DNA from 2 places in the Polaromonas sp. P4_F9 genome. Region 1 is predicted to be linked to the other one. Evidence: riboswitches for the same ligand, from Rfam matches in the RefSeq annotation. Region 1 holds a riboswitch; the other holds the start of a gene.
What was found. A riboswitch is a leader RNA that binds a small molecule or an ion and turns the genes downstream of it on or off. The one in region 1 is predicted to bind glycine.

Region 1 (4,169 bases):
AAGACGCCGCCCGCGCTTTGCTGATCTAGGGCCCGCGCTGGCGCGACGATCTGCGCTATCCCGAATTTTCGATTCGAAACGGATCGTCGCCTGCTGGCCAGCGTTGGCGGAAAATATCTGGCAACGCTGCTGAAGAAGCAACAGCGCATCCGGCAACAGAACACAAGGGGGATGAGACATGGCAAAACAGTTGCGCATCGCCGGTCTGGTGCAGGGCATCGGCTACCGTGCGGCCTTCGCGGAGCAAGCCCACGCACTCAGGCTCTCCGGCTGGGTGCGCAACCGCCTGGATGGCTCCGTGGAGGCCACCGTAGCCGGCGAAGCCCAGGCAGTCCAGAACATCATCGATTGGGCGGGGCGCGGACCGGCCGGCGCGCAGGTGCGCAGCGTGTCGGTGGTCGAAGTGGATGACGCGCTGGTGACGGACGGGAAATTTCACATCCGGCCGACGGCCTAGCAGGCTGCTGCTGATTGGCAGGGCCAGTGGCGCCGTGCGAATTTCAACAGCCTGCCAGTCGCTGGCGCCGCCCGCGCCAATCGGATGGCAGCGAATCCCGCCAACTCGACCGATTTAGCCGATTTAGCCGATTTAGCCGATTTAGCCGATTTATGCCTGTGTTGCGGGCCGGCCCAATGACACCCGTTTGCGCTCAGGCACCTGGCCGGTGAAGGCAAAGTCCACCTGGGGTGCGCGTCCGCTGACGATGTCGGCAATCGCCGCGCCCGACCCGCAGGAGTGCGTCCAGCCCAGCGTGCCGTGGCCGGTGTTGAGGAACAGGTTGCGGGTTTTGGAGGCGCCGATGTAGGGCACGTTGGACGGCGTGGCCGGGCGCAGGCCGGTCCAGTATTGCGCATCGCGCCCGTCGGTCATGTCGGGGAAGAGTTGGCGCACGCGCCGCACAATCGCCTCGCAGCGCACCAGGTTCAAGTCGGTGCTGTAGCCGTTCAATTCAGCCGTTCCCGCAATGCGCAGGCGGTTGCCCAGGCGCGAGAACACCAGCTTGTACTCGTCGTCGGTGAGCGATACGTTGTAGGACGCGGCTTCGTTGATGACCGGCAGCGTCACTGAATAACCCTTGGCCGGGTAAATCCGCAAGGTCTGGCCCAGCAGTTTGGCCCACTGCGGGCTGTAGGCGCCCAGGCACATCACATAGGCGTCGGACTTCAGCTCGCTCACCACCCCTTCGGCGCTGGCAATCTGCACCGCCGTCAGCGTGTCGCCTTCTTTGCGTGCACCCACGATGCGGGTGTTGTACAAAAAATTCACGCCCGCGTCGGCGCACAGGGCTGCCAGCTGGCGGGTGAAGGCATGCGCATCACCCGATTCGTCGCTGGGCGTCATGCTGCCGCCGACGATTTGCGAGCGGCTGCCCGCCAGCGCGGGCTCGATGGCCACGCATTCATCGGGCGTTTTCATGTCCAGTTCGCAGCCGTACTCGCGCATCACCGTGGCCGGGCCCTGCGCATCGGCGTATTCCTGCTCGCTGGTGTAGAAGTGCAGGATGCCTTCGGTCTTTTGCTGGTAATTGATGCCGGTGTCGGCGCGCAGCTTTTGCAGCGTGGCCCGGCTGTACAGGCCCAGGTTGACCATCTGCTTGATGTTGTGCCGGGTGCGGCCCGGCGTGCACTGGCGCAAAAAGTCCAGGCCCCAGAGCCACTGGTTCAGGTCGGGGCGCAGGCGAAACAGCAGCGGCGCGTCTTCCCGCATCAGCCACTTCAGCACCTTCAGGGGCGCGCCCGGGTTGGCCCAGGGTTCGGCATGGCTGACCGAAATCTGCCCGCCGTTGGCAAAGCTGGTTTCCAACCCGGCGCCCGGCTGGCGGTCGACCACGGTGACCTCGTGGCCAGCCTGGCGCAAAAACCAGGCGGAGGTGATGCCGGTCACGCCGGCGCCCAAAACGGTAACTTTCATGATGAAATTCCCAAGGAAAACAAGGCAACAGGCCAGCACGGATGCGCGCAGGCAGCTATGAAATTGATCGTGAATTTCAGGGCGGCAGCGTGCACCAGTGCTGGTGCCGCTCCCACTGTCCTTGGTACCTGAGAGATTCAGCCCGGCATCAGCGGGGCTGACGGCCAGGATTTGCTCCTTCGGTGGCGGCAGCGTTGCGCTGCAGCTCTCTCCAGATTCGGCATGTTTCATTCAATACGGGGACCTGAGCGATCATGGGAGATTGCGCCTTCGGCGGCCGTTGCAGGGCAACAGCGCTCTCTTGAATGAGCCCCGATTCTGCCATGGGCGGTTTGAGCGGGTCAAGTCAGGGAAATATCAGCGCCTTGAGGGCATTTTCCGCTGGGCCGCCCCAAGGAAAATACGGCCCCCTTGGGGGGCAGCGCATTACACGCAGTGAAAAGCGTGGGGGCCACACCTTTAAAATCTCTCCATGCTTCAAATCAAACAAGACTTGCTGGACGCCCTGGGCCAGGCCCTCAAAACCATGGCGCCTGACAATACCGTGGCGGCAGCCTTCGAGTCGCCCAAGGTGGCGGCCCATGGCGATTTTGCCTCCACCGCGGCCATGCAGCTGGCCAAACCGCTCAAGCTCAACCCGCGCCAGGTGGCGGAAAACCTGCGCGGGCTGCTGCTCCAGGCGCCCGCGTTTGCGCGCTGGGTGGACGCAGTTGAAATCGCCGGCCCCGGTTTTCTCAATATCCGGCTCAAGCCCGAAGCCAAGCAGCAGGTGGTGCGGGAAGTGTTGCAGGGTGCAGACCAGTACGGCATGCAGTTGGCCGACAGCCCGCATCGCATGATTGTGGAGTTCGTCTCGGCCAACCCGACCGGGCCGCTGCATGTGGGCCATGGCCGCCAGGCGGCGCTGGGCGATGCGATTTGCAACCTGTTCGACACGCAGGGCTGGGATGTGTGGCGCGAGTTTTATTACAACGACGCCGGCGTGCAGATCCAGACCCTGGCCACCAGCACGCAGGCGCGCGCCAAAGGCCTCAAGCCGGGCGATGCCGGCTGGCCCGAGCCCGCGTACAACGGTGACTACATTGGCGACATCGCCAATGACTTTCTGGCCAAAAAGACCGTCAAGTCCGACGACCGGGAGTTCACCGCCAGCGGTGACGTCGAAGACCTGGACTCGATCCGGCAGTTTGCCGTGGCCTATTTGCGCCATGAGCAGGACCTGGACCTGCGGGCCTTCTCGGTCAGGTTTGACAACTACTACCTCGAGTCCAGCCTGTACAGCTCGGGCCGTGTCGACAGTGCGGTGCAAAAGCTCAAGGACGCCGGCAAAACCTACGAACAGGACGGCGCCCTGTGGCTCAAGTCGACCGATTACGGTGACGACAAAGACCGCGTGATGAAAAAGGGCGACGGCAGCTACACCTACTTTGTGCCTGACGTGGCCTACCACCTGGCCAAATGGGAGCGCGGTTTCAGCAAGGCCATCAACATCCAGGGCATGGACCACCACGGCACGATTGCCCGCGTGCGCGCCGGGCTGCAGGCCGCCAGCGCCGGCATTCCGCAGGGCTACCCCGACTACGTGCTGCACACCATGGTGCGCGTCGTGCGCCATGGCGAAGAGGTGAAGATCTCCAAGCGCGCCGGCAGCTATGTCACGCTGCGCGACCTGATCGAATGGACCAGCGCGGATGCCGTGCGCTTCTTTTTGCTCAGCCGCAAACCCGACACCGAGTACGTCTTTGACATCGACCTGGCCCTGGCCAAGAACAATGAAAACCCGGTGTACTACGTGCAATACGCCCATGCGCGCATATGCTCGATTCTCGGCACTTGGGCCGCGCAGAGCGGCGATCAGAGCCAGCTGAAAAGCGTGGACCTGTCGGCCCTGGTCAGCCCGCAAGCCCAGGCCCTGATGCTGCTGCTGGCCAAGTACCCCGACATGCTTAGCAATGCGGCCGCCGGTTTGGCGCCGCACGACGTGGCCTTTTACCTGCGCGAGCTGGCCGCCTGCTACCACAGCTATTACGACGTCGAGCGGATTCTGGTGGACGACGAAGCCGTGAAGCTGGCGCGCCTGGCGCTGGTCGCCGCGACGGCGCAGGTATTGCACAATGGCCTCAAGGTGCTGGGCGTCAGTGCGCCCCACAAAATGTAGGCAACCATGAAGCACACACAGCGGAATGCAGAGCGAAATTCAGAGCAGGATTCAGAGGCAGGCAAGAAAATTGGGCAAGGTATGAGAAAACAACGAGGC
Region 2 (4,169 bases), on a different contig from region 1:
AAGCACTGAAGCCGGCCTACGCGAGCTATGCCAAGGAGTTTGGCGCCGACAATATCAAAAAGATCCAGGACGTACGCTAAGCGTCGAAACCCTGGCGCCGCCCGGCTTTATCCGGGCGGCATTTTTTTGGAAGGCTCCAGCCCGTCGCACCTGGCGATCACCGCCAGCAGAATCAGGCTGAACAATCGAGAACAACAGTGAAGACCTTCGAACGCTATTTCCTCAGCGCCAACCGCTGGGCGCTGATTTTGCTGCTGGCGGCCATGGCCGTCATCATTTTTGTCAACGTGGCATTGCGCTACCTGACCAACCAGTCGATTGAATGGGCCGAAGAAGTCTCCCGGCACATGATGATCTGGCTGACGTTTCTCGGTGCCGGACCGGTACTTCGGTACGGCGGCCACATCGCTGTAGAAAATCTCCAGGATGCGCTGCCCCGGCCATTGGCCATCATCACGCGGGCTGTCGTGGCTGCGCTGCTGTTCGCCTTCTTCGGTTTCATGATCTGGTACGGCTGGCTGTACATGGGCCGCACCATGTTTCAGCTGACGGCGGCCACGCAGATTCCGTTTGCCTATATTTACGCGGCCATGCCGGTTGGCGGCGTGCTGCTGGTCGTGCACTGGTTGCTGATCGTGCGGGTTTATGTGCAGGACCGGCTGTTTGCCGTAGACGCGCATTTTGATGCGACTGCGAGTGCATCCCTATGAACGCCAGCCTGCTGCTGATCATTTCAGCCTGCTTTTTTCTCGCCATTGGCGTACCAGTTGCCTTTGCACTGGGCCTGGCCACCGCAGCCACGCTGATTCTCGCGGAGAACTACCCGCTGTTTGTACTGCTCAAGGAAACCTTTACCGGCGTAGACAGCTTCCCCCTGATGGCTGTGCCGTTTTTTATTCTGGCCGCCGAGTTGATGAGCGGTGGTTCGCTCACAGAGGTACTGCTGCGCTTTGCCGGGCAATTTGTCGGCCACAAGCGAGGCGGCCTGGGTTACACCAACGTGGTGTCGCTGACCTTTTTCTCCGGCATTTCCGGCTCCGCCCTGGCCGATGCCGCGGGGCCAGGCTCCATGCTGATCCGCATGATGGACAAGGCTGGCTATGACCGCTCCTATGCTGCCGCCCTGACAGCCGCGACAGCCATTGTCGGGCCCATCATTCCGCCGTCGATCATCATGATCATCTATGCCCTGCAGGACGATAACGTGTCTGTCGGCGCACTCTTCGTCGCAGGTTTGTTACCCGGCATCCTGATTGCGGTGGCGATGTGCGTTGTCAATTTCCATGTTTCCAAAAAACGCAATTACAAAGGTGACGGCGGCATGCCGCCGTGGCCGGAGGTCTGGCGCACCACCTGGAAGGCAATTCCTGCGCTGCTGCTGCCAGTGCTGATTCTGGGCGGGATGCGGGCCGGCTGGTTCACCCCCACCGAAGCCTCCGTGGTGGCTGTTTTTTACGCGCTGGTCTGCGGCAAATTCGTTTACCGGACACTCGAATGGAAAGCCCTGCCCGACATCCTGGCGCGCTCTGCCCTGCTCACGGCTTCGGTGCTGATCATCATTGGCCTGTCCGCCTCTTTCGCATGGATTCTCACCATCGAGGGCCTGCCGCAACTGATGGCGGACTGGATCATCGGGATGAATCTGTCTCCCTGGATGTTCCTGATCATCGTGAACATCTTTTTGCTGCTGTTTGGCATTTTTATTGAGCCGCTGCCCGGTGTGATGGTGTTGGCGCCGATTCTTGCGCCCGTTGCAGTCAAGCTTGGCATAGATCCCATCCATTTTGCGATGATCGTCATCTACAACCTCACGCTGGGCATGATTACGCCGCCGGTGGGAGGCCTGTTATTTGTCACATCAAACGTATCGCGTGTACCCATGGGCCCGCTGGTGCGGGAATTGATGCCCTTCCTTTGGGCGCACGGTGCGGTGCTGGTGCTGCTGACTTTCCTGCCTGCGCTTAGCACCTGGCTGCCCCATGTGCTGGGCTTCAAATAGCACCTGATAACGCCCCGTCGGGTGCAAATCGCTGAATCCGGCATCCGTTACACTTGAGAGGTCAGGAGAGAGTTTTCACCGCGAAAACCGCCGAAGGCGCACGAACACCATGAAGTTAACTCCCATGGTGCACTGAACGCTCAGGCAAAAGGACTGGCAACCGTTTTCCGGCGTCTGGCGCCGGAAAACGTTCCCTACTGGAGAGAGGCCGCTTTTGAGGCGGCCCACCGAAGGAGCAAGCCTGCATCGCCAGGTGAATCTCTCAGGTAAAGTGGACAGCAGGGGCAGCGCATGACCATGGGTCATGGATTCATGTTTGCCCCGGAGAATGCCTTGTCTAACGCCTCTTCTGCCCCCTCTTCTTCTGCCACCCCTGAGGATCTTCTCAAAACACCGCTGCATGCCTTGCACGCAGAGTTGGGCGCGCGCATGGTGCCATTCGCGGGCTATTCCATGCCGGTGCAGTACCCTGCGGGCCTGATGGTCGAGCACCACCACACACGCCAGGCGGCAGGCCTTTTTGATGTGTCCCACATGGGCCAGTTGCGCCTGGTGGGCCCCGATTCGGCGGCTGCGCTGGAAACCCTGCTGCCCGTCGATGTGGTCGACCTGCCCGCCGGCAAGCAGCGCTATGGCCTGCTGCTCAATGACGACGGCGGCATCATCGATGACCTGATGTTTTTCAACCGCAACATGCACGACAGCGCCGGAGGCGGCGACCTGTTCCTCATTGTGAACGGGGCCTGCAAGGTCGGTGATATCGCGCACATCCAGCAAAAGATCGGCAGCCGGTGCCAAGTCATCCCCATGCCGGAGATGGCGCTGATGGCCCTGCAGGGGCCGCAGGCGGTAACCGCCTTGCAGCGCCTGGCGCCGGGCGTTGAAAAACTGGTGTTCATGACCGGCGGCCGCTTCACGGTGGCGGGCTGCGACTGCTTCCTCACGCGCAGCGGCTACACCGGCGAAGACGGTTTCGAAATCTCGGTGCACGAATCGCAGGCGGAGACGCTGACCAGGGCACTACTGGCCCAGCCCGAAGTCAAGCCTGTTGGGCTGGGCGCGCGAAACTCGCTGCGGCTGGAGGCGGGGCTGTGCCTTTACGGCAATGACATTGACACCGGCACCACGCCGGTGGAAGCGGCACTCAACTGGGCCATCCAGAAGGTCCGGCGCACCGGCGGCGCGCGCGCCGGAGGATTTCCCGGTGCGGAAAAAATTCTGGCGCAGCTGGCCGACCCGGCGACGCTTGCCCGCAAGCGCGTGGGCCTGGTGGCGCTGGAACGCGTGCCTGTGCGCGACCACACCGAACTGCAAAGCACCGCAGGTGCGACCATTGGCACCGTGACCAGCGGCCTGCTCGGCCCCACCATCAACCAGCCGGTGGCCATGGGTTACGTGAGCCCCGAGTTTTCCGCCATCGGCACGCGGGTGAATGCCCTGGTGCGCGGCAAGGCCGTTCCGATGGAAGTGTCGGCCATGCCGTTTGTGCCCAACCACTACTACCGCGGCTGAATGTCCAAGCCTTTGACCGTCGCCCTTCGCCGCCACCTCTTGTTCTATTTTCACGTCAACTTGCTGAATCTTTTTTGCTGAATCTTTTTGTTGAATCCTTTTCACTGAACTTTTGAACTTCTGGAGAACCTCATGACTGTCAAATACACCGAAGACCACGAATGGCTCAAGATTGACGGCGACACCGCCACCGTGGGCATCACGGTTCATGCGCAGGACGCGCTGGGCGATGTGGTGTTTGTCGACCTGCCTGCCGTCGGCGCCACCCTGGCGCAGAAAGAAACTGCCGGCGTAGTCGAATCGGTCAAGGCCGCCGCGGACGTCTACATGCCCGTGAGCGGCGAGGTCGTTGAAGTCAATGAAGCCCTGCGCAACGATCCGTCGCTGGCCAACAGCGACCCGCTGGGCGCCGGCTGGTTCTTCAAAATCAAACTGTCCGACGCCTCGCAGCTGGACGCCCTGATGGACGAAACCAGCTACACCCAGTTTTCCGCAGCCTGATTTTTGAAACCGCCTGACACGGAACTCCCGATATGTTGATGCAATCCGCCAAGCCGCTGGGCGAGCTTGAAAACCCCTCTGAATTCATCGCACGCCACATCGGCATTGATGAGGCCGACGAAGTGCACATGCTCAGTGTGGTGGGCTCAGCTTCGCG

Region 2: linked by a shared signal. The riboswitch ahead of gcvT (glycine cleavage system aminomethyltransferase GcvT) and the one ahead of AC1DUB_RS15350 (D-amino acid dehydrogenase) in region 1 are both predicted to bind glycine.

What each region holds. Positions count from the first base shown of each region.
Region 1 is NZ_JBFUJT010000016.1:40,574-44,742, reverse strand. It holds gene AC1DUB_RS15360 (HTH-type transcriptional regulator ArgP) at 1-29, shown strand, start outside; gene AC1DUB_RS15355 (acylphosphatase) at 179-457, shown strand; gene AC1DUB_RS15350 (D-amino acid dehydrogenase) at 608-1,912, opposite strand; glycine riboswitch at 2,135-2,226, opposite strand; gene argS (arginine--tRNA ligase) at 2,385-4,070, shown strand; gene AC1DUB_RS15340 (SPOR domain-containing protein) at 4,152-4,169, shown strand, end outside.
Region 2 is NZ_JBFUJT010000021.1:25,171-29,339, forward strand. It holds gene AC1DUB_RS18205 (TRAP transporter substrate-binding protein) at 1-80, shown strand, start outside; gene AC1DUB_RS18210 (TRAP transporter small permease) at 198-710, shown strand; gene AC1DUB_RS18215 (TRAP transporter large permease) at 707-1,999, shown strand; glycine riboswitch at 2,052-2,165, shown strand; glycine riboswitch at 2,187-2,288, shown strand; gene gcvT (glycine cleavage system aminomethyltransferase GcvT) at 2,333-3,511, shown strand; gene gcvH (glycine cleavage system protein GcvH) at 3,644-4,012, shown strand; gene gcvP (aminomethyl-transferring glycine dehydrogenase) at 4,045-4,169, shown strand, end outside.